Regions from separate parts of the Azotosporobacter soli genome, predicted to be linked through region 3. Evidence: riboswitches for the same ligand, from Rfam matches in the RefSeq annotation. Region 3 holds a riboswitch; each other region holds the start of a gene.

Region 1 (7,881 bases), on a different contig from region 3:
GACGCGATGTCGATGCAGGCGCAGGCGGAACGCGAACGGCAGGCTCGGGTCATCTTGGGCGATTCGGAACGTCAGGTGGCGGAAAAATTTGCCGAAGCGGCCAGAACGTATGCCAACGATCCGGTGGCGCTTCATTTACGGGCGATGAACATGCTCTATGAAGGGCTCAAGGATAATGCGACGATCGTGATCGTGCCGAGTTCGGCGGTGGAAACGATGCAGCTCGGCAACATGGCCGGAATGACCGCGCTGAGCATGGGGATCGCAAATGAGATGGCAATTAAAACGAAAGAAAAAATATAAGAAGAAAGTAGCGTTGTTTTACGAAAAATACTTTACTTTTGCTTCTGGGTAAGGTATATTAAAGAAGCCCTCAACAATAGGCTACGCGAAAATGTCATTAGTCCTTCTCAAACATTGTTAGAGAAAGCCCAATGAATACTTTCCAATAACTATAACTGGGGTAACAATTTTGAGGAGGCTATTATCACATGAATCAAGACAAAACTTTAACCTGCCGCGATTGCAACGCCGAGTTCGTATTCACCGCTTCGGAGCAAGATTTCTTTGCTCAAAAAGGTTTCACCAATGAGCCGGGTCGTTGCCCTGAGTGCCGTGCAGCACGCAAGCAACAAAACAACGGTGGTGGCCGCAGTGGTGGTTTCCAACAACGCGAAATGCATGACGCAGTTTGCGCAGCTTGCGGAATCGACACCCAAGTTCCTTTCCGTCCGAGCAACGATCGTCCGGTATATTGCCGCGATTGCTTCAGCAAAAACAACCCGCGTTACTAGGAGTTGTATCACCCTCGCGTATGCGAGGGTGTTTTTTTATTTACGGAGTCTGCTGAAACAGTACCAGCTACGTTGTTGCACCTGCGGTTGCTGGCTTGCGTACCTTTAGTACGCGGCGCGGCACAGCCCTCGGTGCGCCTAGTATCTGGCACTGTTTGAGCAGACTCATGCCGTGTATAAAAAGGTGTGTTCTCATCTAGGCAAGGTATATAATTGACAAGCCACAAGCCACAAGCCACAAGCCACAAGCCACAAGCCACAAGCCACAAGCCACAAGCCACAAGCCACAAGCCACAAGCCACAAGCCACAAGCCACAAGCCACAAGCCACAAGCCACAAGCCACAAGCCGCATCTTATGGTATACTGGTAGCAAAATAAACGTGACAGGAGGCGCATGATGGCGGAAGAACGCGTGGTATTGATGACCTGCGGGCATAATTGCGGCGGGCGTTGCGTCATGCAGGCGCACGTCAAGGATGGCCGATTGGTAAAGATAACGCCGGATGCGGGCGGCGAGGGACGTGAGACGCTTAAAGGCTGCATGCGCGGCTTGATGTATCTGGACCGACTCTACCATCCGGACCGTCTGAAGCAGCCGTTGAAACGGATCGGTAAACGAGGCGAAGGAAAGTTCACGCCGATTTCCTGGCCGGAAGCAATCGCTGAGATCGCCGCGCAGCTAAAGCGAATCACAGAGCGCTATGGACCGGAAGCGCGCTATATAAATTATGCGACCGGCATTGCCGGCAGTCTGTCGGAACGTGAATTTTTCCGCCGTTTACTCTCTATATACGGCGGCGGATACCTTGATTTTTACAACTCTTACAGCACGGCCTGCACGATGACCGCGACGCCATATACGTACGGCACTGCGGATACCGGCAGCTCGCGTGACAACTGGCTGCATGCAAAACTCATTCTTTTGTGGGGTCATAATCCACTGGAAACGGTGTTCGGCACGAATACATTTCAGTATCTGAAGGCGGCGAAAGAGCGCGGCGCGCGCATCGTGGTCATCGACCCGCGTTATTCCGATACGGCTGCTGCACTGGCAGACGAGTGGATTGCGCTGCGCCCGACGACCGATAATGCTGTAATGGCCGCGATGATGCAGGTCATGATCAGCGAAGACTTGTATGATCGGGCCTTTGTCGAGCGTTTCTGCCTTGGCTTTGATGAAACGCAAATGCCGCCCGGCATTGCGCCGGAGCAGTCCTTGCGAGGTTATTTGTTTGGCGCTGCGGATGGCATTGTCAAAACGCCGGAATGGGCGGCAGCGATCAGCGGCGTATCGGCAGAGACAATTCGGCGTTTAGCCAGAGAATATGCGACGCGCAAGCCGGCCGCGCTGCTGCAGGGCTGGGGACCGCAGCGCCATGCCAACGGCGAGCAGGCGGTGCGTGGCGCAACGGTATTGGCCGCGCTGACCGGAAATGTCGGCATTCTTGGCGGCTGGGCTTCCGGTTACGGCGGTTATTCTTTGCTTAAACTGGCGGGGATTCCATATGAGAATCCGGTGAAGACGTCGATTTCCGTATATACCTGGCCACAGGCAATTGAAGACGGGGATCGTATGACGGCGGCCGATGGTGTGAAAGGCGCGGAGCGCCTGAAAGTCGGCATCAAATTCCTTGCCAGCCTGGCGGGGAACTGTCTAATCAATCAGCATTCCGATATCACGGCCACCAGCCGCCTTCTGGCGGATGAGACAAAGTGCGAATTTATCTTGGTCAGCGAAGAATTCATGACGTCAAGCGCCAAGTTTGCCGACATTGTCCTGCCGAGCACGAATTTTTTGGAACGCTTGGATCTTTTTCAGCCCTGGGGTTATGCCGAATATGCCATTTTTCAAAATAAAGTGGTAGAAGCCGAATTTGAAAGACGCACCGGTTATGATTGGATGGTTGAGCTAGCCGCGACGCTCGGCGTGGAGGCTGCGTTCAGTCAGGGACGGAGTTATGAGGAATGGGCGCGTTACATCGTCGAGGAAACGCGCAAGCGGGAAAACGATTTTCCCTCCTACGAATCGTTCGCGGAGCAAGGTTTATATTGCAAGCCGCGGGAAGCGCCTTATATCGCCTTTCAAAAGCAAATCGAAGCGCCGCAGGAATATCCGTTTCCCACGCCGTCCGGCAAGATTGAAATCTTTTCCCCGCGCTTATATGCGCTAGGGCGTCCGGAGGATATACCGGCGGTGCCGAAATATGTGGCAAGCTGGGAAGGACCGGATGATCCTTTGACGCGAGAGTATCCGCTGCAGCTGATCGGCTGGCATGCGAAAGGGCGTACGCATTCGATTTTCGGTAATTCCGCGCGACTTGAAAAACTGCAGCCGCATTGCCTTTGGATGCATCCGGAGGATGCAAAGAGGCGAAAACTGAAGGACGGCGAACGCGTTCGCGTCTTCAATCAACGCGGCACGCTCGAAATTGCGCTTACGATCACGGAGCGAATTATGCAAGGCGTCGTCGCGATGCCGCAGGGAGCCTGGCATCGTCCGGATGCCAAAGGCGTCGATCAGGGGGCTTGCATCAACACGCTGACGAAGTATCAGCCGACGCCGCTCGCGAAAGGCAATCCGCAGCATACCAATTTGGTGCAGGTCTGCCGAATTCAGGAGGAGGCTTGAATTTTTCCCGTTTTTACAAACTCTTTACGAGACAAAGCACTCGTTTCGTGATACCATGAGAGTGGTCAGCCGCCGTCAAAGAGTGACGGCAAGTAAGACCATAGAAGGAGTGTGTAGTATGTGCGACGACAAAGAACTTGAAATGACGGACGAAATACCGGTATTATTCTCGGATGATATGGATCTCTTGGAGGATACGCTGGCGGACATCGTATTGGCCATGGGGCTGCCCGAACAGCAAACCGCCGCCGTCCTGCGGCTCATCAACGATGCGATCGATACTCATCACGGCAACGTGTTAGATACGTTTGAATCGACGTTGGATGAAGAAGAGGAAGAAGAAGTAAACGAATAAGACGTCGAAAACGGCCTGCCGCTCAAACGTAGCTTTGAGGGTAGGCCGTTTTTATCTTGTGCATAAGCGAGTATTTGTTAAAAATGTAACAAATACCTTAAAGGTTTTTTAAGTTTAAAAAGCGATAAAAAGGACAAAGGTTTGCCGAAAAGAGACTTTTGTCCTATAAATGTAATTGACTGAGCTGGTAAGGGGTGGTATTATACAAATGAATTTAAAAAAGTTTACTAGCAAAGAAAAGGCAAACCCGATGAAAATCGGAGACGCAAAGCCATGGATCTAAGGGCAGTGCCTATGATCGCCAGGCCGCCGATTTCCATGTTGCATGGAAGAGTAGCGCAGGCGGCAGCCTGTGTTTTTTTATTAGGGCATCAAGATCCAAAGTGCTGACAATCCGTATGGTTTTAGACATACACGGGCCGATGATTGGAAATGAGGAGAGAAACGGCATTTTTGCCATGATGACAGTCTTGTGTAAGTAAATAACGCCATGGAAAGGGATGTTGGGAACATGGATGTGACGGTGTGTGAAAAAGAGAAAACGCAACAGACCATTGATTTATTTTGTCGGCAAAGTCGAATTCCTTCCTTTGGGGTCAAACGAATCTTTCACAGCAAGAATGTGCGCCTGGTGTCGGCGTTGGCCGATGTCAGGGATGAGTTTGATGAGATTCATCTGGAAGGGATGATCCATATTGCCGAGTCAAAGAGCGGCGCGCCGGTCGTGCGTAGAAAAGTGCATGGCATTGTTGCGCAAATGCTTGAGAAGCGCTTTGGCTATGATGTAAAAGATGTTTTTATAAAAATGGTTAAAAAGGAAAGCGGCTATAAACTGTATTGCGTGACTCGCTTCAAAGAAGCGTTTTCCACGGCGCGTTCCAACGGGCAGGCGCAAAGCGAAGATGCGCTGGCCAGCGGCTTTGCACGGCAAATGAAAGAATTGCTGGGGCGCGGACCGAAATGGTGCCGTGTGGTGGCGTTCGAAGAGAAGCTTCTTTTGTTTGAAATCGAAGGCTTCTTTTCTTTGGGTGAACAACAGCGTTTTGCGGAAGAGAATGCCTGCAGTTGCGGTTGTCTGGTGGAACGCTTGGCCCGGCAGAATTTACGTCAGATCATAACGTCGCTCATGTCGGATTATGAAGTGGCTGCCTATATACCGGTCTGGGATATCGTCAACAATAAGGCGGTCGTTATCGTGACGACATTGAAACCGATTCCATTTTGAAAAAGAATAAAAGTTCATAACGTTTCAGGCAGAATAGACAATGGTTTCGACTGGTTGTTGTATAGCCGATAATTTACTCCGTAAAACGGGGGGATTATCGGTTTTTTTAGTTAAAGGGAGCAAAATGGGGAGAGCTTGAAGAATAAGGGAGAGGTATGATTTGCGGGAAGAAAGTGTAGCGAGGATTTTAGGCGAGCTAAGAGAAAACTTTGAAAGCCATGGGGGCATGATGAAGGAAACGATGGGGCGCAGCATGAAAGGGATGTTTGCTGCGCCGCCATTGCCGATGCTTGAAGAATTAAAGGAAAAAAACGTTGAGACGCTGGAACATTCGCTTAGGGTGAGCCGCTTTGCGATCGGGATCGGCAGGGAAATGGGCTTGAATGAGACGACAATGACCCAGCTTGGTTGGGGCGGTTTGCTGCATGATGTCGGCAAGCTTTCGGTCGCACAGCAGATTCTGACGAAGGCAGAGCGTTTGGATGCAGAGGAATTCGGGGAAATGAAACGTCATACCATAATGGGCTATGAGCTATTGAATAGCGGCGAATACCCAAATGAGATCAGAGAGATTGCGCTTTTTCATCACGAACGCTTTGACGGCAACGGATATCTTTATCAGCTGAAAGGTGCTGAGATTCCTTTATTGGCAAGGATTTGCGCCGTCGCCGATGCTTATGACGCGATGACGTCCGCACGCTGCTATAAGGAAGAACGAACCGAGCAAGATGCTTTGGCGGAACTGAAACGCTGTTCGGGCGGGCAGTTCGATCCGGAAGTGGTAAGCGCTTTTTTGAAATCGTTGCAGTGACAGGGAATCGGTTGAAAGGAGAAGATTCGATGATAGCAGTGGCCGTGATCAATTTGGATAAAGAAACGAGTGCGATTCTTTTTAGTTGCCTGGCGGAGGCGGATGGCTTTACGCTGCGCGGCAATTACGCTTCCTATGCTTTGGCTGAAAGAGCGCTGTGTTTTTCGGAAGTCGACGTGATCATCGTCGATGCAGGGCGGGAACCGGGCAGCGTCTTGAAGTTGCGCAAGAAAGAATATAACAAAGAGATCGTTGTCTTGATGAATGGCTCGGATGGAGAAGCGCTGGCTGCGGCGCTGCGCTGCGGTGCGGCCGATTGTCTGGTGAAACCGATTGAAGTTTTGCGGCTGCAGCGTTCGCTCGAATTCTTGAAGGAAAGAATGGAGGAAAAAATAAACATAACATCGCAGCGTGATGTCGATGAGAAAATATTAGGCTTGATCGAACTGCCCAAAGACAATCTCTTTTTTAACAAGTCGGTAAAGGGAGTGAATCCGTATACGTTGCAAAAAATATGGGAATGCATGGAGGAAAATAAAAAATGGCAGACGATCGATGAAATTGCAACAGAGACGATGCTTTCTAAAACGGCGGTGTGCAAATATCTGAATCATATGGAACTGGAGGGCATGTTGAAAAAAAGATACGCGCGCGGCGCGCAAGGGCGTCCTAAGATGGAGGTTTTTCCCGGCACGGAGAACCTGGTGCATAATGAGATGATGAGCGAAAGAAATATTCGCTAATAAAAAGAAAGAGTGAGAGATAACGATGCATAACATGGAAATGACTACAGCAGAACTGCTGCGAGCGCTGCAAAACGATGCGCTGCGTTTAAGCAAAGAGGACAAAGAAATGGTGCGCAACCAGCTTTATCAGTGGTTGCGCACCGTTCAAACGGATGCTATTTCAGATGAAATCCCTGTTCGTCGAGAAATTGACGCATGTGCGGCCGCTGCTTGTCTTTAAGCATCGCCGTGACGCCCTGCGACCAGGTATTGCTGCGCTTGCCGGCGCTGCGTTTTTTATAGTAGTCGCTGATTTCCTGATCGTATTGCGCTAAGAGCGGCGCATCGCCGCTTGTGTCGTAGGAGTCTTCCTTCAGCACGAGGGCAAGCGGCAAACGCGGCTTGCCGGCATTGAGATGCGCCGGATAACCGAGGCACATGCCGAAAACCGGGTAGACTTGTTCGGGAATCCGAAGCAGGTCGCAAACTTCGCGCGGCCGATTGCGCAGCCCGCCGATATATACGCCGCCAAGGCCCAACGACTCAGCGGCAATCATCACATTTTGCGCGACTAGGGTCGCATCGATCGTAGCGAGCAGAAAGGTTTCGCTCGAACCGCTTTCCATTGTCGTATTGTTGAGCGCGCAGGCGGTTTCCAAGCGCTTCAAGTCGGCGCAAAAAACGAGAAAGACAGGACAGTCCGCGACATAGGTCTGATCGCCGGCCAAATGCGCCAGGCGGTCTTTTTTTGCTTGGTCGCGAACATGGATTATAGTATAAGCTTGAATGTGATTCGAAGTGGATGCCCACTGTCCTGCTTCGACGACGGCACGCACAAGTTCGTCGGGAACCGTTTGTGATGTGAAATGGCGAACCGAAGTATGCCGCCGCAACAATTGAATCGTATCGTTCATGAAATGACCTCCCCAGAATATCGAGATGCTGTTTTGATTGTAGCATGCTGGGGCAGCGACGTATAGCTTTGGCTGCGGGAAAATAAGAAAGTGGAAATGCGGGATGGAAGAGTGGTCATAAATGTGGTACAATACAAAGGAATCGTATACACTATATAACCAAATAGTATTCAATAGGAGGTAATTATGGAGAGTTTAGGAGAAAATAAGTACCTGTCTATGGTGGATGGTGCGAGTCATGTATATGCCAACCTGACGCCTGCGGAATTGGTGGAAAAAGCGGTTGCGCGCGCGGAAGGGGTGTTGACGTCAACGGGCGCGTTGCGCGTCACGACCGGCAAATATACGGGACGTTCGCCTAACGATAAATTTATCGTAGAAACGCCGGCCGTGCATAGCGATATTGCCTGGGGCAGCAATAAGGCAT
Region 2 (7,881 bases), on a different contig from region 3:
TCTGAAAAAACCGCAACGACGGGGAGTCAGGGAACGCCGCTGCATCCGAAGACGCAAAAAGGAGGCGGACGGATTTTTCTCCGTTTGCCTCCTTTTATTAATCGACATTATTTTTCATACGAGCAACGAAAAAAGAATCGCTTTAGTATTCCATTCGATTGCGCCCGTTCTTTTTGGCCTTATATAAAAGCTCATCCACCCGTTTTAAAAATTCATCTGCGTTTTCATCCGAATATGCCGCAACCCCGCCGCTGACAGTAATGGAAAGAGCGTCTTCACTAAAACGCATTTCGCCACATTCGCGTCGAAGACGTTCCGCGTAAACGACCGCGCCAGAAAGCGCAAGCCCTGGAAAAACGCAAATGAATTCTTCTCCGCCATACCGTCCCGTAATGACATTTTTCTGAAACGCGTTCTTCAAATACTGCCCCAACTGTCTGAGCACCTCGTCGCCCAAATGATGCCCATAGGTATCATTAATCATTTTAAAGCGATCAATATCAAACATCAGCACCGTAAGCGGTTCTTTACTGCGTGTCGCAAAATCGATTTCCCTGTTTAACCTTTCCATTATTGCACGACGATTATAAAGACCGGTAAGACCATCTTCTTGCGCCACTTGAGCCAAAAGCCTGTTTTTTTCTTTTAACTGCTGCATTAACGAATAGGTTCGAACATTTGCTTTAAGACGCGCCATAAAAAGATTTTCCGAAAATGGTTTTACAATATAATCGTCCGCACCATTACTTAAAATGTTGGAAATAACCGCATGACTATTAACCGATGAAACCGCTATGATTACCGCATACTCATCCCGTTTCCGAATTTCGCGAATCACTTCTTCACCTGAAATATCCGGCAAAACGTTATCAATTAAATAAATATTGTATGTCTTGGCTGTCGTCAAAAGTGCAGCCGGATTTATAAAATAATCGACCTGCGGCATCGCATTATGTTCAAAAAACGCGCGCATCCCATTCAGATGCATCACACTGTCATCTAAAACGGCAATCCAAAGGTTTCGCAGTTCTGCGGCAATCGCATCCCCCCCTTTATTTTTTTTGATCAGCGTCATTAAATACTCCATGAAGTGATCTTTTGTTAGATAATCGGAAATACCCTTTTGGAAAAGCTCTGCTTTAAGCTTCATATCATTGATTGCCGAAAGAACAATTACCGGTGTCGTCTCCCTTTTTTTGCGCATCAGCGTGGAAATGAAGCGTTCTTTATTTTCTCCTTTAAATTCCAGTCCGGTCACAATAAGATCAATATCATGGGCAACTAAAATCTCATATGCTTTTTGCGGTGTTTTGGCTGAGAAATATCGAAAATCATTCTGTTCAGATAAATCACGCAGAATTTCCTTGTAAAAAAAATTATTATCGATATGCAGCAACGAAAACATGTTACCTTCCCCCTTCATTAATCCTTTGAAAATAAAATTCTGTTATCCCGTGAAACACTTCATCAAATATAAAAAAACCGGTCACTCCATGACTAGTCATGGTATGGCCGGTTACACTATTTACTCCTAACGATCCAAGTGTCCAAATATAGATCGTTATTCATCGCGTCCGCATCAAAATTTTCACAGAAAAAACTTGGCGATTTCAAAGCACACTGCCGCAATCGTTAATTACCCTTTTAGGCAAAACATACAGCTGCTTTAAGAAAAGTGTATTGCGTACTTGTATTATATTCGGTTTGCTTTTTTCGTCAATATTATTTAATTTTTAAAATCTAAAAAGTCTAAATTCTTCCTCACGTTCATCTTTACGCACACAACGCAAAAAGCAGCAAGAGTGCCATACTTGGAAATCTTGCTGCCCGTTTTCGTAAACGATGCTGCTTAAACCAAAACCGATTTTGCTTGCTTCGGCAAATCCAACTTGATTTTGCCTCCCTCTATCGACAGCTATGCCCCTTTCGTCGTCGCGATTTTTTCAGAAGCGACCACGTCCGTCGGATCGGCCAAGGCTTGGCGGTCGGCGATCGCGGACATTCCCGGTGAAAGCAACCTCCCTGTTGCTCCACCGGCGTACGACCTCCCTGTCGTACGTCTCCACGCTCTTGCCCGCCAAACCATGTCCGCCTTTCCTCGGACTCCATGTTCTGAAAAAACCGCAACGACGGGGAATTAGGGACGCCGCTGATTTCGAAGACGCAAAAAAATGAGGCAGACGATTTTTCTCCGTTTGCCGCATTTTTATTGGTCGAGATTATTTTTCATAAGACGGAAGAGAAAAGAACGTTTGAAACAGCGGAACCGTCTCCTTGTTTGTCCTCAGCATAGTTTACGGCACATGGCTGAAAACCAGTTCCCCGCAGTACTCGGGAAGATCATCTCTAAACCGGGTTGCATATTCCTCTGGCAATATAATCCGCCTAATATCCGCAAAGGCAAAATCCACATCATACAGCGAACGCCACTCACGTTCAAAGTAGTAATTACCCTCGTCATCATCTGGCAGTAATTCGTCGAAAAACTTGATAAAAGAAAACCATTCCCATAGCAGCAGTTGCCGTCCTTTCTCAATGTTTTCTTTTATTTGATCTAGACTTATTTCTGTTCCTTGGACCGGAAAATCACTTTCAGCTCTACTTAGATAAGAAGATTGATCCGCTGTACTTTCCACCAATCGCGCCATTTCATTTAAATAACCCCCTAGGGGTTCTCTTGTTCCTACATTTCTAGCCCCTATTGGAATGTAATTCACAGGTCTTACACCTTTCTTCGCAAGCAGTTCTTTATTGAAAGCAAGACCAAATCCACTATATTTTTTCATGTGTATCGCTAGGTCGCCAACCGGAATATCACAAAAACAAACCATATTCGCGTTATACAAGTTATTGTCTTCAAAGCTCGTGGCTTTTATATTTCGCCTTAATCTTAATTCTTTCTCAAACGATTTTCCCTCTCCAGATGCCTTCTCATTAATAGGAACGGCGTTTTTAAAAGTGAGTTTCGGTGGCTTCCCCTGCTTATCATGGGGAGGATATGTTAGCCAGCCACCGCGAATTATCTTCACCAGTAAATTGTATTTATCCTCTTCTGTCGGCAATCCACGCCCTACAAAATGAGTCAGTTCCTTCGATATATACCGTTGCAAATATCTCTTCCCCCTATCGCCGTTTACATTCCCACTGTTTAAAAGTTCCCGCTCTGTGCCGATATTCCTCTCTCGCACATGCAAAATAAAGCGCCTAACTTTTACGCTCGGCGCTCTTTGCTACCCAAAACTCATTTGCTCCAGAAACAATGGGACGGCTCCGTTGTTCGATTTTCCTGCTTGCTTTAACTTTATGCTTTAGGAAACGGTCGAAACCATTCTTTTTTCATTTGTCAATGCGATGTTCACGCTTGCGAATATTACAAACCTACTGCTTTTCATTAAACTTCAAAATCTGCATAAGTTTGTTGCGCAACTTTCCTTCCTCGCCGCTTTCATTGGTCTTGATTCTTAAAATCGGGATGCCGTATTTCTCTAATATAGTATCCTTCATTTTATCCCTCTTCAGCTGTTTGGGATTATTGGCGTGGAATGCATATCCATCGACCTCAACAACCAATACAGGGCTTTTGTCCAACTTGTTAAAGATGACAAAATCAGTATGCGTTAAAGCATTCATAACAAATCTACGCTCAGCGTCATCAAGCTTGTTCAGGTCTCGGATAAGCATTTTTAAGGGCTGATGGATTACATGGTCGAGTTCGCGGAATTCTGGCGAATTTAAAACCTTTTCGATTATGACATTCATTAGATTTTCTGACTCATAGGCAGACACGTTCTTTTTATTTTTCCTGATTGCAAGCAGTCGTTCAGAATAGCTATGATATAGCAAGTCGAACACCGAGTAGATGCTGCTGTTAATAATCTCAAAATTATTGTATTCAATGTATCTTATTAGATCGCCAATATTAGAATTACTATTTTTTTCATTGTCTGACACAACAACAATCAGCTTATCCACTGCGCGAGAAACGGCTACATTTATTAAATTGGGGTTGTCAACGAAATCATTAATTTCATTTACTACGGTTGTAAGGATAATGACATCCTTCTCGCGTCCTTGATACTTATGCACCGTATCCACTTCAATGTCCCGTTTTCCAATAGCCTCATTAAGTTTATCCGCTTGCAGTCGATACGGTGAAATGATTCCCACGGATTGGTCTGTATTGTTTGCAATCTGATCCGGCACGACTTCTTCCATTATCACATCAATTTGTCTTTGATTATAATTGTGCCTTGCATGATTTCCTTTTGCTGTTTTGTACACAATCAGCGGTTTTTGCTGCGCCTTTTCTTCCGTCAGCACAATAAGTTCCTTATTATAGAATTTTTGATTACAAAAACCAATGATTTTAGGATGACAGCGATAATGCTCTCTTAATAATGTTTTGGGAACTGTATTGAATAACGTCGTAATTGATGAAAGCATGCTGTTCGCAGAATACTGGTATGCAAGGTCTACTTCATATCTTTCAAAAATCCGATCCGTTTCTTCGGAAATTTCACCCGATACGACATTAGGCAATTGCTTTACATCACCAACGATGACGGCATTCTTTGCACACGACAGGGCCAACGCTCCTGAAACAATATCCACCTGCGACGCTTCATCGATAACCAAATAGTCGAACAGATAGTTCGGAGAGGCACAGCCTCGTAAAGAATGTGTCGTACTCAAAACAACCGGGTATTCTTTAACGAAAGCGCCGAAATATTTCCCTAACGATTCATTGGAAAACAATTTTCGCTGCGTATTCTTGGAGAATCGTTCCGCTAATTTTGCTTTGAACAACCGCATTGAGTTCATTGTGTATTCTTCTATCGCTTTGTCAAAGCGATAGCTATCGAGAAGCCCCGTTAGCGCCTGAATTTTTTCGTTTAATTCCGCCATCTTACGTTCATAATATAACTTCTGGAAAAAAGCGATAATCGTTTCATTTGAATTATCATAAAAGGAAAAACTTAAAATACCGTACCGCAGCAAATTTTTCAGTTTATATTTCAGCTTTATAACCGTATCTTTCTCTATCTGCTGTTGAAAATCAAGCCACAACGCCATGACAGTGTCTGCTTTGTGCTTATATAAAGAACGATAGGCTGAAATTTCTTCTCCTGTTTCATTAAAATAGGTATTAAAATATTCTTTTTCTACACCGAATGCTGATCGTTCTTGTTTTAAAGCGGCCAGCGTGTTTTTTACTTCAAGCATCTTCATCAGGTTTTTTCCACTTGCCTCAAGCACTTTTTCTAAGGCATCATACTCTTGAGAAGCCATCAGCCAAGTCGCCATCTCCGGATAGTTCTGTTGTTGACCTTCAAAAAATTTCTCTTTGTTTTCTTTGTTGCCTAGGTATGCAGCTATAAAAGCCACGCCGTATTTTTCCAGTTTCTCTAAAACATTTGCAGTTGCCGCATTGTTGTTGGAAACAACGGCAACTGTTTTTTCATTAACAACTGCATTGGCGATAATGTTTAGGATGGTCTGGGTTTTCCCGGTTCCAGGCGGCCCTTCAATGACACTAATTTGTTCGTTCAAGGCATTTTCTGTCGCAGTTTTCTGGCTTAAATTAAAACCGAAGGGGAATATCGGCATTCTCCCACCTGAGGGCCTGTTCATTGCGGCAGGATTTAGGTATTGCGCCAATACGCTGTTTGAAGTTACGCAGGTTATTTTTTCATACTGCTTATATAGAAAGCTGCTTTCTTCCCCGTTGGCAACACCAACAATCTTCGCCAGTTGTTTGAGGTATTCCAAGCAATTGCCAGCTTTAGGATTGCTAATGATGTTTTGCTCAAGCGTTATTTCATGCCGCTCATATATTTTTTTCAATCCTGTCTCGAAAAAAATTCTCACATGCTTTTCAAAAACGAATAATTTTTCAATCCCTTTCAAAGCTTGATTGCTTTGAAACACAACACTTGTTGTCGGATCGAGTGAATTGGGATTTCTATACCACTGAACGTTCTGATAGCCATAGGAATACGTCTTTTCTTTGCCAAATTCAATCTTCCATTTACCCTTCTCATATACGCAACGGCTTATCGATTCTGTCTTATCCTCGCCCTTTACAAGTATTAGATGCTTTTCAAGATTCAATTTGCTTTATCGTTCCTTTCGTTAGTGTTAATGGACGCTTCTGTCGTTCGATTATCTTGCTCGCTTTAGCTTTATTCCTTGGGAAACACATCGAAGTCGTCTCTTTTTTATTAAACTCTCCTACCTATTTTTATATTGACCCTCCCCTTCCATTTCATTTTCTTTCAAGGCAATCAAAACTGCGCTCATTTCTCGTAGATCGGAAGCAGAGAGTGAATTAAAATCGTGCAGTCGTTCAATAGCATTTTGGACCGCTTCATGTTTGTATGTCTTCTTTGTCTGAGATAAAAAATAGGTGGCAACCGTGCCGGTCAAGGTGCTGAGAAAGCCGATGCCGATCAGCATCAAGCAAACTGCGACAAGACGTCCGGCTCCTGACTGGGGCGCGATGTCGCCATAACCAACTGTGGTGGTGGTTACAAACGACCACCACAGCGCGTCATCAATCGCCATGTCTTCAATATACGATATGGCAACCGCGCCAAAAAATATCGTTGATGCGGTGAACCAGATAATGTGATGAAAGTCATTCGTTTTGATCACGACGGTTATGCGTTTGAACAAGCGCGTCGTGTAAACAAACAGACGCAACATATAAAGAACACGTAAAAGACGTACAGCACGCAAGCCCTGGAACATCATATCAAACGGAATGATCGATATTAGGTCGATGATATTTTCTCGAACGAAGGTAATCTTGCCTTTTGCAAGGAGCAGACGAACGATGTAATCCACTGTGAAGATCAGTAAGATAACGAAGTCCGCCCGTTTAAGCAACAACAGTTCCTGTTCGCTTAGTTCTATGCGGTTTTGCGCAAACATTGATGTGATAATCACACAAGCTAAGGCAGCCATGAATAGATCATACGGCAGGCGGTATTTTTCAAGAAAACAAAGAAAAGAATTCAATTTAGTCTCGTCTCCTATCAAACATCTTTTTAAGTGATTTATTCTCCTAAATTCTTCATTCCACCCATTCCCACCCGATTCCTTTTTTCCGCCTTTTTGCGTTTCGCTAAACAGAAAAGACATGGCCGCACCCCTGCGCCATGTCTTTTCCCGTTCTCAATAAAACTTATACGCCAGCCCCGCCAGCAAGATTACGACGACGATCTTTGCCCAGAGCGGCATCGGTTCCATCTCGTCGATCGTCTGTTTGAAGGAACGCGGTTCGTCGGTCGCCTGCGGTTTCTTGCTCTGGGCTTTCTTTGCAATTTGTCGTTGTCTGCTCATTTCTCTCTCCTAATAAAAAAGACGCGACTCTTGTCACGTCTGCATTTTCCTGGAGCGGGCAAAGGGATTCGAACCCTCGACCCACGGCTTGGGAAGAGCCATGAGTTAACAGGGAACAAAAACCTCGCTACGCGCATAAACACTAGCGTTTCTTAACCTACGTCCATGTTTATTATACCATATTAATGCGAGTTCTGGCGACCCAACCTTAAAACAAATTGGGAATCGCTCCTACTTTTATATCATCTTCTTGAATTACCAATACACTATATAAAGACTTTAGTTTTTCCAAGGAAATTCTTTTGTTATTTCTTCCAAATGCAATCCAATTTTCGCATCTAAGCACCTACAAAAAAGTTTAACGCTTTTTAAGTAATCAATCAAATCATCATCTGTGCATGCCGTAGCAAAATTCCCATGCGCAATATCATGCCTAATCTCTGCAAGAGCTTCTATCTTTGTACTTAAAGTTCCTACACGACGTTTGTTAAAACCCAAATTAAACATCTCACTGAAAATTTTTTCAATCCCCATCTT
Region 3 (7,881 bases):
CTGCCTTGGCTGATTTTTTAAATGGATATCTGTATGCTAAACGTGAAGATGGAATAAAAATAGACTTTTTACCTGGATTTAATGCGTGGATCGCAGAAAAGTATTCTATAAAATCTTCCCACGATTGGAGTAGAATAATATCGTTTTTTCATCTTTCACAAGAAGTCGCATTTGATAAGTTTTATGAGCATCTTGAGGAATTTTTAGCGGAAAAAGAAGCGAGCGTTTAATGAGTTTTATAAATAAGGTGAATTCTTAGAGGCATACCTATAACAAGACTTTTGGTGAAGGTAATAATTGTCCCTGCGAGGCTTTGATTTTAAGGAGCGTGATTCAACAATGAAGATAGGATTCGTTGCGTTGGAAACATTTGTTCCAACTAAGAAATATCTTGAATGGAGTAAACTGTTTCAGGTTGAAGAGGTTGTCTCTCTTGATTGTGCCTTGTGCCCTCGGATTGTTAGAGAGTTGCCTGAAGATGATAATGGTGAATATCAGCATGAATATGGGGAAGTCTTCACTGATATTTTCAGTAATTTAGATTGGCTTTTGAATAAGACGAGAGATCTTGAAGATAAGCAAATCTTGGCAGTAGTAAAAGAACCAAAAGAAGACTGCGCAAGATCGATTCACCTTGAAGGCTTTCAATTCTGCGGATATGACTTGGTTGAAGATGCTACAAGAATCAGTGCGCTAACAAACTGTGGCGGCTTTGATAAAGCATTTTTAGCATCGGATCTTTCACGATATGGATTAATCGAAGATTTTGCGAAAGCAAAAGAGATACAAATACGACTACGAGAGTATTACCCTAATGAGGAGCATGCAGATACTACACGCTGGGCTATTTGGAAGATGTTCATTAAATAAATGTAAAATAAAGATATCTCAAAAAGTAGTCTAGCGAGGTCAACGGACAGCAAAAATCCATTGACCTCGTTTTTTATTCCGGCGGCCATGCTGCTTTTTGCGGTGCAAAGGTGGAGCGGTATTGCGCGAGCGCAAATTTCTTTGCCAGGCCGCGCGTGCTCATGGAGCGGATCGAGCCGAAGACCGGCTGCTTGAACCAGGGGCGGTCATGTACGCCGCCGATGCTCCAGGCGATGCCGGCATAGCCGTTTGGATCGCGGCCGTCGAGCGAATAGCGGTCATTCAGATGAATGGCAATCGCGAGCGCCGTTTCGGCGGAATCGCTCCATTCGAGGATTTTTTTCGCCCAGTACATGCGCAGATAACCGTGCATCTTGCCGCTCGAGACGAGTTCTTGTTGCGCGGCGTTCCAGTATTCGTCGTGCGTTGCGCCCGCTTCGAACTGCGCGGCCGTATAAAGATAGGGGCGCGGCGTACGACTTTCTCTGGCGTGCGACGCTTGCGCCCAGGCGGGAAAGGCGCTGCAGGACGCATAATCCGGCGTGTAAAAGCAAAAGTTGTCCGATAGCTCGCGCCGGATGAAGAATTGTTCCAGTGCGGTTTCATGTGCGGCGTCGAGCTGCGGCGCGGCGAGCAGACGTTTGACGACCGTTTGCGCCGAAAGCTGGCCGAAGTGCAAATAAGGCGACAGGTTGGATTGGCCGTCTTGGGTCGGATCGTTGCGTGCTTTGTCATATTGCGCCAGCACTTGCTGCAGAAAATAATCCATGACGCGCAGCGCGGCGCTCGTACCCGGCGTCAGCCAATCGACCGGAGCGACGGAGGCGTCAAGTTGCGGCCTTAAGCGTGTCAATGTGTCGGCGGCCGAGAACGGCGGGCAGTCCGCAGGATAGGGATCGGGCTGAATGCGCAGCGGAGGATAGGGTTCAAGAAATTGGGCCAGTTGGCGCATCAGTTTGGGTCGCAGCGTACGTGCGGCATATTCGCGTTTATCGGAGGCCTGCCAGCAGGGCACGATGTTGTGTGCGTCGACGATGCTGCAAGCGATGTCGCTGCGCTGCATGACCTCGGCTTGCCAGCGGCGTTTGAGCGACAACGGATCAAAATCGAAAATCAGATGGGCAGCCTTGTGCTCGCGCAGCCAGTGCGGCAATAAATCGCTAGGATCTCCTTTCAGTAGATAAAAAGGAATATTGTGAGCAAGAAGCGTTGCGGCTGTTTCTTCCAGGCCGCGCAGCATGAAGTCGAAGTGACGTAAGGGCGCGTCGGCAAACGAGGCGTCGAGGCAGAAGACGACATAGAGAGGGGTGCCGCTTACGAGCGCCAGTTCCTGCGCTGCCAGCAGCGCCCAGTTGTCAAGCGCGCGTTGGTCGCGGCTCATCCAATAAACGACGGGACCGGCTCCGTTTGGACTTGCTTTGTAGTGGTGCATACGCAGTGGATGCATGATCAAATTCCGCCTTTCATAAAGAAATTCGGCGCTCGGGAAAAGTCCTCACATTAGCGCGATACAATACGGTAAAAAAGCCAGGGTGCACCGAGCGTAATCCAAAGAGTAGCCAGAAAATAGCGGATATAGCGGAAGAAAAAATAATAATCCGCGCCTTCTTTAGGAAATGCGCTCGTAAGGCCGAGCCAAAGCGCTAAAAGAACAAGTGTGCCAATAAGTATTCGCAGGAACAGTTGTCGGTAATTACTTTCAGGCAGCGTGCAACTTGCAGGAAGGCAGCGCTGTTGCACGAGCAAACCGAGCCACAGTCCGGAGAACGCAGCCGCAACCGAGATGCTTTCCTTGCCGGGATGGACGGCCAATAAAAGCAGCGGGACGGTTATGGCGAGAAAGAAACGCAGTGGAAAGGAAAAGGTTGCTAAACGGGAAAGGATAAACGGTTCCAGTTTGGCAAAGGCGAATAGGAGCAGCGCGCCGAGCAGCCAGCCGGCCAATACGTCGCCGATGAAATGCACGCCCAGATAGATGCGCGAAAAGCCGATAAGCAAAACCAGAAACACGCCGGAAAACCATAGATAGCGCTTTTGCGTCAGATGGGCCAGCGCGAGCCAAAATACCAGCCCGGTCTGTGCATGGTTGCTGGGAAAGCTGTAGCCGTCGGCATGAACAAGCTTTACCTCCGGAAGAAAATAAAACGGCCGCGGTTCCTGCACCCAGTCTTTGATGGTAATGTTAAAATAATGCGAGATCAGTACCAGGCAAGTCAGTCGTATGCCGAGGCGAAAATCGAGACACCAGAAGATGAGAGGCAGCGCCAACAGATAAAAACCCTCTTCGCCTAGCAGGGTAGCTGTTTTAAAAAAAATATCCAGCAACGGAGTGCGAAACTGCTGGATAAATAAGGTGACGTCGAGACCATAGGAGATCAGATCATTCATTTTTGCCTCCTGCGCTTTGAACTGGAGCGTAATGGCCAATGATTGGCAATAAAAGTATACATAAACGTTTATTCCACTCGTTCGAGTGAAACCCTCTTACCATATTTCAAGGCAAGAAAAACGAGATCAATGGAAAAGCCGCTGATCTCGTTTTTCGTTTACAGCGTAATAAATGCAACCGGGTCGCACGCGAAGCGGTGCGTGTTTCGTTGTACTGTTGAAGTTGAGGATGTCACAGCAGGCTTTTGACGAACGGTTCATGTGCTTAAGGGAGCCTTTAACGAAACGTTAATAATATCATAATTTCTTGTTGGCATAAGTATGATATTGTCATTACATAGGCGGCGATGACGTTGCATTAACTTCTGGCAGGAAGGAAGAGTAAAACTATATATTGGGCAAACTTACTGAAAGGTAAGGACGCAAAGCTATGGGTCTAAGGACGGTCGGTCTATGATTGCCAGGTTTCCCTTGAAAAAGGTATTGGAAACTCGGGCATCTGTCGGAGTTTTTATTGTTTACTTTTAAAAATGAAGGAGATAAGACTATGTCGATTAAAGCAAAGACAGTTACGTTGTTGTTACTTTCCCTTCTCATAACCGGGCTCATCGTCAGCGGATCCGGCTTGTACGTACTCTATGGAAAAACGCTGGCCAATACGCAGGCGAATATGAAAGGGCAGGCTACGCAGGCGGCAGATGGGGTCGGCGAATTGTTCTCCTCTTTTTCAAGAAGCGGAAAATTCTATGCGGAAGATGCGGATCTTAAGTCGGGTGATTTTTCCCGCATCCAAGCGAAGATGAATACATATTTTGCCGCGACATGGGGCGTCGACCGTTTGGTCTTTATCAATTCACAGGGCGTGCGCTTTGCAGCAGCGCCGTATGATGCAAAAGGCATAGGCGGCAGTGTGGCTGACCGGGATTTCTTCAAAGACACAATGAAGGAACAGAAGATGCAGGTCAGTGAGGTGCTGCTGAACCGGGTAACCGGAATGCCGTCGGTGGTTGTCACGCAGCCCGTCAAGACGGAGGACGGGAAAATGGCAGGCTTTGTTGCGCAGTCGATCTCGCTTGAAACGTTGCAAAACTTCCTGGCGCAGGTAAAAGTCGGCGAAAATGGAACGGCGTCCATCGTTGCGCAAGACGGAACGTTATTAGCGCATACGAAGCAGGAAGTGATCAAAGAGCAGAAGAAGGTGCCCGACGATGTGCTGCGCTCCTTGCTGGACAATGCGGGAAAAGGAATTTCTTATCTGGACTTTGAGGGAAGGGATTCGCTGGCGTTGGCGATACCGGTCAAGAATACAAAGTGGCTGGTTCTGGTCAGCATACCGATGAAGGACATCAAAAGTGAATTCTATGCGAGTCTGATCAGTATGTTCCTTGCGCTCTTGACGGCGCTCGTCATTGTCGGAGTCGTGGCCTGGTTCTTCCTTATCCGCCTGCTAAAGCCGATCGAGGAAATTGCCGCGCAAGTCGCAAAGATTGGCGAAGGCGATTTGTCGGTAAACATTGCCTCGACGGCGCAGGATGAAATAGGAAGGCTGGCGCGATCCCTGTCCGGCGCGATCGGGAACTTCAGGGACATCATCAGCAAGGTGCAGGAGGCGAGCGAGACCGTAAACGCATCGTCCGAAGAACTTACGGCAAGTACGGAGCAATTGTCGCAGGCTGCCGATCAAGTGGTGACGGCAATCGCCGATGTGGCGAAAGGAACGTCAGAGCAAGTCGAGGCAGTAGACAGTACGATGCAGATCGTGGAACAAATGTCGGCGGGACTGCAGCAAATTGCCGCCAATACTTCTCATGCTTCCGCAGCGGCGGAGAAAACGTCCAATACCGCACTAGAAGGCGGAGAGATTGTCCGAAAAGTTACAAGCCAGATGGCGAGCATTGAGATGTCGGTGACGCATTCAGCCAATGTAGTGGCTAAGCTTGGTGAGCGTTCGAAAGAGATCGGACAGATCATTGATACGATCGCGGGCATAGCCGGACAAACCAATCTGCTAGCGCTGAACGCTGCGATTGAAGCAGCCCGCGCCGGAGAACAGGGACGCGGTTTTGCGGTGGTAGCGGAAGAGGTTCGAAAACTTGCGGAGCAGTCGCAAAATGCTGCGAAAGAGATTACGGCTTTAATTGGCGATATTCAGCAGGATACGAATCGGGCGGTAACGGCAATGGGCGAAGGTACGAGTGAAGTGAAGAAAGGCAGCGAAGTTGCGCAGGCGGCGGGCCGGTCGTTTAACGAGATTGCCGCGCTGATCACAGAGGTATCCGATCAAATTCGCGATATTTCCGCGGCCATTGAACAGATGGCCAGCGGCAGCCAGCAAATCGTCTCTTCGGTAAAGGAAATTACGGCAATCAGCAAAAATGTCACCGGGCAAGCGCAGCTGGTATCCTCCGCTACCGAAGAACAAACGGCATCGATCCAGGAAATCGCTTCTTCCAGTAACGGACTTTCTCAAATGGCAGGACATTTGCATGATATCGTGTCCAAGTTCAAGATTTAAAGCAGTTTTGCAAAGGCAGCAATAAGAAATGGGAGGATGAAAGATGTCAAATGTAGGTTTGCGTATTTTTCCAAACATTAGTCGGCCGCACCAAGCTCTGATCGAAGGCTTTTCAGGAATCCCGGTAGCGAATATAGCCGATAATATGAACCGGACGTCTTGTATGGATGCCAAAATTCGCCCGATCAATGATGTGCCGCTGCTAGGCCCGGCTTTCACGGTCAAGGTGCGTCCGGGCGATAATCTGATGTTGCATCGAGCGCTTGATCTTGCCAAAGCGGGCGATATTCTGGTCGTGGATGCCCAGGGCGACCTCTCGAATGCCATTATGGGAGAACTCATGGCGTTGTGGGCGAAGCAAAGAGGGATCGGCGGTCTGATCATTGACGGCGCGATCCGTGATCTCGGCGCGCTGAAAAAAATGGCCTTGCCGATCTATGCCGCAGGGGTGACTCCGGCCGGTCCTTATAAGGACGGTCCGGGTGAGATCAATGTTGCCGTTGCCTGCGGCGGCGTGGTGGTTCAGCCAGGAGATATCATCGTTGGCGACGAAGATGGTATTGTCGTCATTAATCCGCGCGATGCAGAAGAATTACTGGAAAAGTCGCGCAGTAAATCGCGTGCGGAAAGCCAGGTCATGCAGGAGATCGCCAATCTGTCCTGGGATCGCACTTGGGTGGAACGCGATCTGGCAAACCGGGGTGCGGTAGTTGAAAAGGAAAAGCGGAATTTCCCCCGCGTTGCGATCAACGAGCCTGTGGAAATTTTGCTAAAAGAAGCAGAACAGCCAATCGAAGCTACGGCGATTAATATCAGTGCGCTGGGAATACTGCTGCAATCAGAAGCGGAGTTGGAGCTTAATTCGCTCTTTCGCTTGCATCTGCCGAAGCAGTTAGGCGAGATGCATGTCGAGGCAAGAGTGATTTGGCGGCAGAAGCATTACTTCGGTTGCGACTTCGTGGATTTGTCGGCGGAGTTACGCGGGACGTTGGAGGATGTGGTTTCTGCTTATTTGTGGCTCGAATTGGCGCAGTGAGTGGAGCGGAAGGGAATGGGGCGTGAGGGGAGTGAGTTTGAATTTTGCGAGTCGAGATTGCTGCAATAAACGATTGGCTGGGGAAAAGGATGTTCGTAGTGGTATTAACGGCACTTGTGACCGGATATATTTTAAAGGTGCCGGATAGCGGCATCGTCCGCTTTCTGCTTGTTGCCTTGTTTGCTTATATGACGTTCGTTACCTCGCTTGGTACCAGTCTGAAGAGCTTTTTCAAGGTGCTGGCAAAACCGTGGATTCCGCTTTGGGCCTTGCTGCTAATTCATCTGGTTACGCCATTGACCGCTTGGCTTTTAGGCAGTTTGTTCTATGCGGACTCGCCGCAAATACAGCTGGGCCTCTTGGTGGGAGCGGCGATTCCGGTTGGCGTTACGTCGATCATCTGGACAGCCATCGCCAAGGGAAACATACAAATCACGCTCGTGGCGGTTACGCTGGATACTCTGATTGTCCCGGTGCTGTTGCCCGCTTATTATCAGATCGTGGTGGGACAGTCGGTGGCGATCCATTATATTTCACTTGTTGTACAGCTGCTTTTGATGGTGACCATTCCCAGCATCCTAGGGATGCTGCTTTATGACTGGAGCGACGGTAAAACCGCCAAGTTTTCCCGTGGCGCGGGCGGTTTCAGTTCGAAGCTGGCCTTGTTTACGATCATGGTGTTAAATGCCTCGTTGGTCGCGCCGGATTTTAACTGGTCATTGGAAACCATAAAATTAATGGGCGTAGTGTTGGCGATGGTGATAGCGGGCTATGTTCTTGGCTATATCGGTTCCTTATGCATAACCAAATGCCCGCAGGATGTGAAAATGGCGATGATTTATAGCGTCGGCATGCGCAATATCAGCTGCGGACTTGTCATTGCGGTCACGTATTTTCCGCCGGCGGTAGCGGTGCCGATTATTTTGGGGATGATCTTCCAGCAGCCAAGCGCCGCGGTGATTCCGAATATCTTCAAATATCTTGCTGAAAGAAAGAATAGAGGCAAACGAGTGCAGCCGCTTAGCGAGAACATCAGTTAAAGATCTGCAGAGTCATTAGTCTGCTACGATAA
Region 4 (7,881 bases), on a different contig from region 3:
AATCGTAGCTCCGCTTCCAGCGGCTGATACGTAAATCCCAGCCGTATTGTAATTGCTTCCTGTCTTGTCTACGACAATCGTATTACCAATAATTTTACAGTCTATTCCTTCTACTCCAATACCTTGAAACGAATGATACAGTGTGATCTTATTGCCTTCCACACGTGTATTCTTTGCAAAGATCGATATTGCCGCCTGAAATTGCTTATGCTCTGGTGAATTAGCCGTTGCCGGATTTGCAGTCATCGTATTGTTAATAATTTTCACGCCAGAAGCTTGCACTTTAACAGCTCGCTTGTAAAAATCGCTGAAAGTACATCCTTGTATAGTTACGTCCGAAATCCAGCCATTGTCACCTGTAATGTGTATACCGTCTCCATCTTCAAAGCCGCTTATTTTTGTAAAAATGGAATTAAGAATTGACATCGACTTTACATTCCAGGCAAAAACAGCTCGATTCGCGCCAATGTTATCGCCTCCAATTCCGTTTTCTGGTCCACTAATATCGTGAAAACTACAATTCGCAATTGATATATTACTGCCGCCTTTTACCAATATAGCCCAGGATCCCATTGTCATATCGCCCATAGTATTTCTTATTTCACATTTTTCAAGTGTTGTGTAATTTGCATTGTCATTCTTTACTGCCGTCTTTCGTTTCATTGCACCGTCAATAATTAGATTCGTCATCGTCACATGGTCAGACGCAATATTGAAAATTCCTCCTCCATTTTCGCCGCCTAGTATAATGGCTCCGTCGTCGCCAAGCATAGCTGCATTGGCCGGTACAATGATTTGAGTAACTTTGTATGTTCCAGCTGGTATATGAAGAACTTGTCCACTTTTCAATGAATTCAATGCAGTTTGCAGTGATGCCGTATCATCAGCTATGCCATCGCCTTTCGCACCAAACGTGCCTAATTCGACGTTCATTGCTTGTGCCCTCGCGGTACACACACCTGCACCGCAACCGTAAAGTCCAAGCAACAATATCGCAACAATCCAAACCTTTTCACATTTCATTTTCCTCGCCCCTCCCCCACATATTTTTCACTCTCTATTTTTAACTAGTCATCCTAATCCTATTTCTTCCATTTTTATTATACCTTGCAAAGATTACAGCCCGCTTGTCATTTCTATTACAATGCCCTTATATTCATTCGGATGTCGTAGAGTTTACCAAAGCATTTCAAATAAAAATAGGCCGTTCCGATTTGCTCATCGCAAAACAGACCGGCCTTTCTACCAACACACAACTTTTCTGAACAATTTCTCCCCTCCCAATACTACTTAGTTTTACCAATCAAATAACCACCATTAGATCCGTCATACATTTGCGGATGCATGCTGTCTCTGCAGCCGTCATAGGATGCGCCGCTAAGATAGCCCGACAGCTCGCCGGTTGTGATATAACCATCTCGATTCAAATCTGCGAGCCCACCGCCAAGCGCATAGCCCAGATATTTGGTAAACATTCCATTTGCCGTCTCAAGTGCCGTACAGGAGCTAATCACCGTATATTTACTGCCCGGATTATGCGCCTTAAAATAATCCACCAGTTCGCCGGAATGACAGGCATCTTCGATCAACGTAACATGACCTGTCGATCCAATTTTTGCGCCAATTTGCAGTGTCGCATCATAAATTTGTTTCTCGTATACTTTGCTGCCGTCAGCCGTTTCAAACCCGTTATTATCCCCGTGTCCAGAATAATACAGCAGCACATTGTCCCCGTCCGATGCTTGTACGGCCTCCGTTTGCATCGCCGTTAAAATAGAAACGCTGGTTGCCTGCAGATCTCGCAGCAACGTTGTATTTGTATTGTTCCATAGCAGATCTGCTTTCAACACCTGCTGCATCGTACTAATATCGCCATTAACCTCCGGTATATTTTCCTTATAGGCCTTCGGCTCGTATTGCGCGATACCGATCAACAACGCATGGTTATCCGACAACGCTCCACCATAGCTGCCGCTGGCCATACTTAGGTAGTTGGCAATTGACCCCGTCGTTCCATCCGCGAAGTGTATTTTATCCAATTGGGCTGTATCCCAATTCTGGATGGTGATCGATCCGTGACCGGCAACGTCAAGCACAACATTTAGGCCATCACGGCTCACCTTGAGATTTTTTGACGTGATGCCGTTGCCGAAAGCAATCTTGTCATTGACATTATCCATATCAAAGACGATTACGTCATTCCCCCATGTTCCGCCAAATCGGTATTGGTCACTGCCGTTTCCGCCGGCCATTGTAACATTGCCGCTGCCGGGCACCAGGCCGCTGACCAAGGTGTCGTTGCCGTCACCGCCAAGCAATGTTGTGTTGCCGCTGCCGGCATACAAAAAGTCGTTGCCGGCTCCGCCGTCGATCGTTTCAGCCTGGCTACCGCCATAAATGACATCATTATAGGCGGTGCCAATAAAGTTTTCAATATCCTTGAACGGCGCTAATTGCCATCCGTTCAGCCCCGCCGTCAGCCCTGCCGCTGTTAACGCGTCATTGCCATCGCCGCCCGAAATCACTAGATCTGCCGGATTATAGACCAGTGTATCGTTACCGGCGCCGCCAGACAAATAGTTTACGCCGCTTCCACCATCCAGATAATCATCACCCGATCCGCCTAGCAAATTGTCGTTACCAGCACCTCCGTTCAATCGGTCATTCCCATCTCCGCCAGACAACATATCGTTTCCTGCCCCTCCCAGCAACGTGTCATCCCCACTCCCGCCATCCAGTTTGTCATTTCCATCGCCGCCAGACAACGTATCGTTGCCCGCCCCGCCAAACAGGGTATCATTGCCCGTTCCACTGTCCAAAATGTCATTGCCGGCTCCGCCGTCCAGAATATCATTGCCGTCCCCGCCCGCCAAAGTATCATTACCAATGCCGCTAACCAAATGGTCGTCACCACTGGTTCCGACATAATTATTAACCATGGCACCGTTAATCTGAGCAGCGCTGTAGGTGGCATCGGAAAACTTGAAAATTTCGATCTGGTATTGCGGACCGAGAAACCAGTCGGTAAAAGTCGTAGCTTGCGTCCAGCCTTTGCGCTGAAGCCGCAAATTGTTGCCGGAGCTGCTGAACACCACATCTGCAATCGACATAGCATATGATGTGAAATCGGCGGTATTGATTCCGTGACCAGCGCTGCCAGGCACCGTATCGGTTACCGTCACATTGTCACACAGACCTAAAGAATAGGTATCATTCCCCACACCGCCCAATAGCGTCGCATCACCGCCGTAAGCGATCAGCGTGTCGTTTCCAGCTCCGCCATCCAGCACGCCGTGGCCGATGATATATTCGTTGCCATTGCCGCCATATACTGTACTGCCTTTGCCGCCCGGCAAATATACATAAATTTTATCGTTACCATCACCGCCATAAATAGTATCTTCGCCGCCTCCTCCTTTTATCAAGTCATCGCCGCTGCTCCCCGTCAATACTTCATTCTTTGCTGTTCCTATAATTGTCGTCATGATCATGCCCTCCCTTTCCTTTTTCTACGCTTCAACCCCTAAAAACGCTCCCTTCTTTGTCTTTTAAATACAAAAGCCCAAGCATAGCAATCACTGCTGACTTGGGCAAACCGCGGTCATTTCTTAAAAGCAACCTGGCAGTCATTGGCGTAACTTTCATTGCCTTTAGACCCATGGCTTTGCGTCCCCATCTTTCGATGAGTTTGCCCACATATTCTTTTTCGTCGCCTTAGTTTTTTCTGCCATCTACATCGCCTCCCTCTCCGCGTTGACTCCTCCTAAAAAGGCAAAAGCCCAAGCATAGCAATCACTGCTGACTTGGGCAAACCGCGGTCATTTCTTAAAAGCAACCTGGCAGTCATTGGCGTAACTTTCATTGCCTTTAGACCCATGGCTTTGCGTCCCCACCTTTCGATAGGTTTGCCCATATATTCTCTTGTCTTAGTCTCAGTTTCATCATATTCACTTCCTCATTTTTTTACAATAAGTAGTATTCCCTTACTTACAGGACGAGACTCCTGTTTTATTGTTGTCTTTTTTTAGTCCTTTGACCTAGGTTTCTCTTCTCTTGCCGCCTATTTAGCTTATATGCTTTCACCAACTAACTGTCCTCTTGCTTCTACACGGTTATTTACCGACATAACAAGGCCGCATCAAAAACAAATATCCATTTAACGTTCATAGCGCCTTCATTTTTACTCTGCCCTTCTTGAATTTGTACAAAGGAACAACAATGAAAAAACGACCCTGCATTCACTTTTCGAATGAGAATCGTCTTTGCCATTGCTTTTTTGCTTTTTCACTCTTCCAAACCATCGGTTTTATCTTTCCTCTTCTTGATTAATCTATGCATAATTTATGATCCCCAGGAACGCAGCCGCAAGTAGTAAAAGGCCCATCAGCAAATGCATCCAGCGTCGGTAAGCGACTCTCCATACATCTAATCGTTCGACATATTGCGGCGCAACCAGCAAAATAATCAGACAGAGAAGTAGCGGCGTAATGAAGATAAGATTATAATACAACAGGCACAACACTGCACTAGCAGTCGGCATTTTAGAAATGATGTTTAGCGCAAATATGTACGGCCCGCCAGTGCAAGGCATTTCTACCAATGCGCACAATACGCCGGATGCGATAGCGCCGCCGAATGACACGCACTTGCTGGCATTCTTGACGATCAATTCTTTCAAACGGTACGGTAGCTCGCTATAGCGGGTCTGATGCGGAAACAAGGCCGTTCTGAGATGAAATACCGCCAGCAGTAGCATTCCCAGCGAAAGCATCAGAGTGATCCAGGGAGATGCTCCAAAAATAATGTTGATCAGCCTATTTCCAACCAACCCCGCCCCTAAATAAACGAGGAACATTGTGGCGCAAAAGGTCACCGCATAAACTACCGCTTTGGCACGTCCGCAAAAAACCGTAGCATAGCTGGTAGCAACAATGAACACAAACAATGCGCATGGATTACTGGCATCAGCCAATGCGGCTAGGGTAAACGGATAAAAGAGCGAAGTCGGCATTTTGCCGCTGCGGGTAATAATGGCTGACGTCAGCTCTCGAGACTCCATTCCAGGAATCAGTCGCCCATTTTCACCGAGTATTTCCGGCAGCAGATTGATTTCCTCCAGACCGATCAGCAACACGTCTTCGCCCGCCTGATTGTCGGTTACTAAAATAGCGGGAATTTCAGTATGCGCAATGCCTCGATATTGCATATTACGATTCAGCAGTTCATTCTTATTTTCAACCGAAGCATCGGTCTGTTTTTTCTCAAACTGATGTTCTCCGCTCTTTTCTGCAACAAATTTTTCCCAATAGGGAGCGAAGGCCTTACAGTTTTCACAATGCTCCGAATAATAATAATTAATCGTAGCTGCTTGAGAAGTCGGCGTACTATACAGAGTTAACAATAAAACAGACAACAATGCAACAGCCGATTTTTTCATTCCTTTCTCCTTCCGATTTTCCATTTAACCGACATCACTGCTGGCGTTATACAGGCTGGCCAAACTATAGAACCGACTGGAACCGTCTTTCGTTAGCGACTGATAATTTCCTTGTTCAACGATCCTGCCCTGTTCAACAACAAAGATTTGATCGGCATTTCGAATCGTCGATATGCGATGCGCAATCACGACAATCGTCATTTTCCCCTGCAGCCCCTCGATAGCCTGCTGTATCCTTTTTTCATTTTCCGAATCCAATGCACTGGTCGCCTCGTCCAAAATGAGAATAGCCGGTTTTCGGAGTAGCGCTCTGGCCAGAACAATTCGTTGACGTTCACCACCTGATAACCTAACGCCTCTATCCCCCACAACCGTGGACAATCCCTCCGGCAACGCACTTACAAATCCGTCGGCGGCAGCCAGTCTTAACGCTTCCCACACCTCGCCATCTGATGCTGCCGGAGAAGCCCATTTCAAATTTTCCCTGATGCTGGCATTGATTAAAAATGGATCCTGGGATACGTAACCAATAGAGTTTCGCCATGCTCTCAAGTTTTCTTGCAACGGCTTGCCATCAATCAATACCACGCCATGCTTCGGTATCAATAACCCGATTAGCAAGTCGACCAAAGTGCTCTTTCCAGCACCAGACACACCCACCAAAGCCGTCGTCGTTCCAGATGGCAGCATCGCACAAATTCCCGTTACGGCTGGGCGATTCACTTTTCCGGCATAAGCAAATGAAACATCACGCAGTTCAATGCCGCGCTGTAATTTCAAGCGCTTTACGTCGACTCCATTCGGCAAATTTTCGCTATTTACCAAGCACTGCTGCTCTAGCTCCCTTACCGACTTGAACGACGGCAGCAGCATGTTAATATTTTGCAGACTCGTTTGCATCGACGAAAATCTGGGCCAAAGTCGGGAGGAAATCACCGTAATCAAAACGAATTCTTCCGGGCGTAGCTTAAAGACGTCAATAGCTATATATAAGAACAACGAAATGAATACCGTTGCACCCATCTTATACAGCATATCCGTCCTAGTCTGCAACCGCTGAAACCGTATCACATTTCCCTTCAATATCCCATACAGCCTGGAAAAGTTATCCACTTGTGCCGCTTCAATGCTGTAACTTTTAATTTCCTTTATCCCGTTCAAGTGTTCGGTCAGATCGTTGAACAGTTCACGATTTCCTTCCATGATTACGTGGCCGCGTTTGCGAGACTCTCCTAGGAACGGCCGCATGCCCCAAAACAGGAAAGCGGCGGCAACCAATACCGCAACCGTAAGCAACGGCGCAATCCAAAGAGCCAGAATGATCTGAACCGCCGTTACCATAACTAACGCAATCAATCCCAGCATGCTTAACGCCGCAGTGCCGATTTGCATCAATTCACTGAAAATAATATGCATCAGTTCTGATTTTGCCTTGGTCATTAGAAGCTGCCATTTTGCATACGCAATCGCCCGAAACAAACGAACCGCCAAAAATTGGCAAAACGATTGTTGGATGTCGACATTCAACAGCGTCTGCCAGCGTTGCAGTAGGCTTTGACTCAGATTGAGCAATAAATATACCACAAGAATCAACGGCAAGCTTATGCCAATGCCCAGTTGAAGGCAAAATCGATTCAAATCCCCCATTAATCCGACTTGCCCACCAAGACCTGGAATAATTCCGGCGACTCCCAACAACGGAATAATCAGCACGACGCCGACCCCCTCCAATAGCCCCAATAAAATCATGAGACTCAACGCAGCTAAAAATTTCCCGCGGGAAAACCGATACAACTCGCAGATATAGTCGACAATCAGATTCATATTTTCCCCTCACTTTGCAAAAAGCGACTAAAAATCAAGCTGCGTATCAACATTCGCACGCCCGAGTTTTCACTTTCATCATCATTGATTACCGGATGTTTTTCCAATTGTCGTTTTATTTTGCAAATGTCCAGATATTTTTTTTCAGCCGGACGTCGACCGATCAGACTGATTTCCGTTGTCAATTCTGGCCAAACCGGCTGCAATCGCTGCGCAATATCGGCAGTCTGATTTCCCCGGACGCGTTCGTTCAAACGCACCTTGTCCGGCAGCAAACCTTTCATCGCCCTTCGAATCAAAAACCGCTCTCGTCCATTCCTCACATACTGATCTTCCGGCAGTCGCAGACAAAACTCAATAACCCGTCTGTCTAGCGTCGGATCACGCATCACCATGCCGTATGACAATAGCAATTTAGTACTAAGTGTGCTGACATGCGCAAAAAAACTGGGTTGCATCTGATCCTGACGGCACTCAAAGGAAGTTTTTCGACTGACGCCGGACAAATCGTAGCCAAACCGATTAAATCGTTCCCGGCTGCCCATTTTCTCTGCAAATGCAGGATTAATCGGCGGTAGTTCCGATACCCATGCATCATGATTTCCGCTCTGCAACAGCGA

What was found. Region 3 has a riboswitch for cyclic di-GMP ahead of QTL79_RS02445 (methyl-accepting chemotaxis protein). Riboswitches for the same ligand answer to the same signal wherever they lie in the genome.
Positions count from the first base shown of each region.
Region 1: it holds a riboswitch for cyclic di-GMP, as region 3 does, so the genes downstream of both, QTL79_RS05435 (hypothetical protein) here and QTL79_RS02445 (methyl-accepting chemotaxis protein) in region 3, are expected to answer to the same signal.
Region 2: it holds a riboswitch for cyclic di-GMP, as region 3 does, so the genes downstream of both, QTL79_RS10895 (GGDEF domain-containing response regulator) here and QTL79_RS02445 (methyl-accepting chemotaxis protein) in region 3, are expected to answer to the same signal.
Region 4: it holds a riboswitch for cyclic di-GMP, as region 3 does, so the genes downstream of both, QTL79_RS13165 (caspase family protein) here and QTL79_RS02445 (methyl-accepting chemotaxis protein) in region 3, are expected to answer to the same signal.

Region 1 is NZ_JAUAOA010000003.1:346,422-354,302, reverse strand. It holds gene QTL79_RS05455 (slipin family protein) at 1-303, shown strand, start outside; gene QTL79_RS05450 (zinc-ribbon domain containing protein) at 492-794, shown strand; gene QTL79_RS05445 (DMSO/selenate family reductase complex A subunit) at 1,193-3,424, shown strand; gene QTL79_RS05440 (hypothetical protein) at 3,543-3,779, shown strand; cyclic di-GMP riboswitch class I at 4,010-4,093, shown strand; gene QTL79_RS05435 (hypothetical protein) at 4,291-5,004, shown strand; gene QTL79_RS05430 (HD-GYP domain-containing protein) at 5,165-5,815, shown strand; gene QTL79_RS05425 (hypothetical protein) at 5,845-6,558, shown strand; gene nfsA (oxygen-insensitive NADPH nitroreductase) at 6,717-7,454, opposite strand; gene pckA (phosphoenolpyruvate carboxykinase (ATP)) at 7,641-7,881, shown strand, end outside.
Region 2 is NZ_JAUAOA010000011.1:9,253-17,133, reverse strand. It holds gene QTL79_RS10895 (GGDEF domain-containing response regulator) at 143-1,405, opposite strand; cyclic di-GMP riboswitch class II at 1,502-1,585, opposite strand; gene QTL79_RS10890 (hypothetical protein) at 1,916-2,086, opposite strand; gene QTL79_RS10885 (abortive infection system antitoxin AbiGi family protein) at 2,295-3,110, opposite strand; gene QTL79_RS10880 (AAA domain-containing protein) at 3,379-6,111, opposite strand; gene QTL79_RS10875 (ion transporter) at 6,232-7,143, opposite strand; gene QTL79_RS10870 (hypothetical protein) at 7,177-7,344, opposite strand; gene QTL79_RS10865 (MAE_28990/MAE_18760 family HEPN-like nuclease) at 7,624-7,881, opposite strand, start outside.
Region 3 is NZ_JAUAOA010000002.1:89,688-97,568, reverse strand. It holds gene QTL79_RS02465 (hypothetical protein) at 1-230, shown strand, start outside; gene QTL79_RS02460 (hypothetical protein) at 340-870, shown strand; gene QTL79_RS02455 (deoxyribodipyrimidine photo-lyase) at 944-2,317, opposite strand; gene QTL79_RS02450 (phosphatase PAP2 family protein) at 2,371-3,258, opposite strand; cyclic di-GMP riboswitch class I at 3,646-3,731, shown strand; gene QTL79_RS02445 (methyl-accepting chemotaxis protein) at 3,806-5,773, shown strand; gene QTL79_RS02440 (RraA family protein) at 5,817-6,809, shown strand; gene QTL79_RS02435 (bile acid:sodium symporter family protein) at 6,899-7,849, shown strand.
Region 4 is NZ_JAUAOA010000016.1:61,032-68,912, reverse strand. It holds gene QTL79_RS13170 (right-handed parallel beta-helix repeat-containing protein) at 1-1,023, opposite strand, end outside; gene QTL79_RS13165 (caspase family protein) at 1,287-3,485, opposite strand; cyclic di-GMP riboswitch class I at 3,611-3,703, opposite strand; cyclic di-GMP riboswitch class I at 3,828-3,920, opposite strand; gene QTL79_RS13160 (hypothetical protein) at 4,331-5,437, opposite strand; gene QTL79_RS13155 (ABC transporter ATP-binding protein) at 5,462-7,261, opposite strand; gene QTL79_RS13150 (asparagine synthase-related protein) at 7,258-7,881, opposite strand, start outside.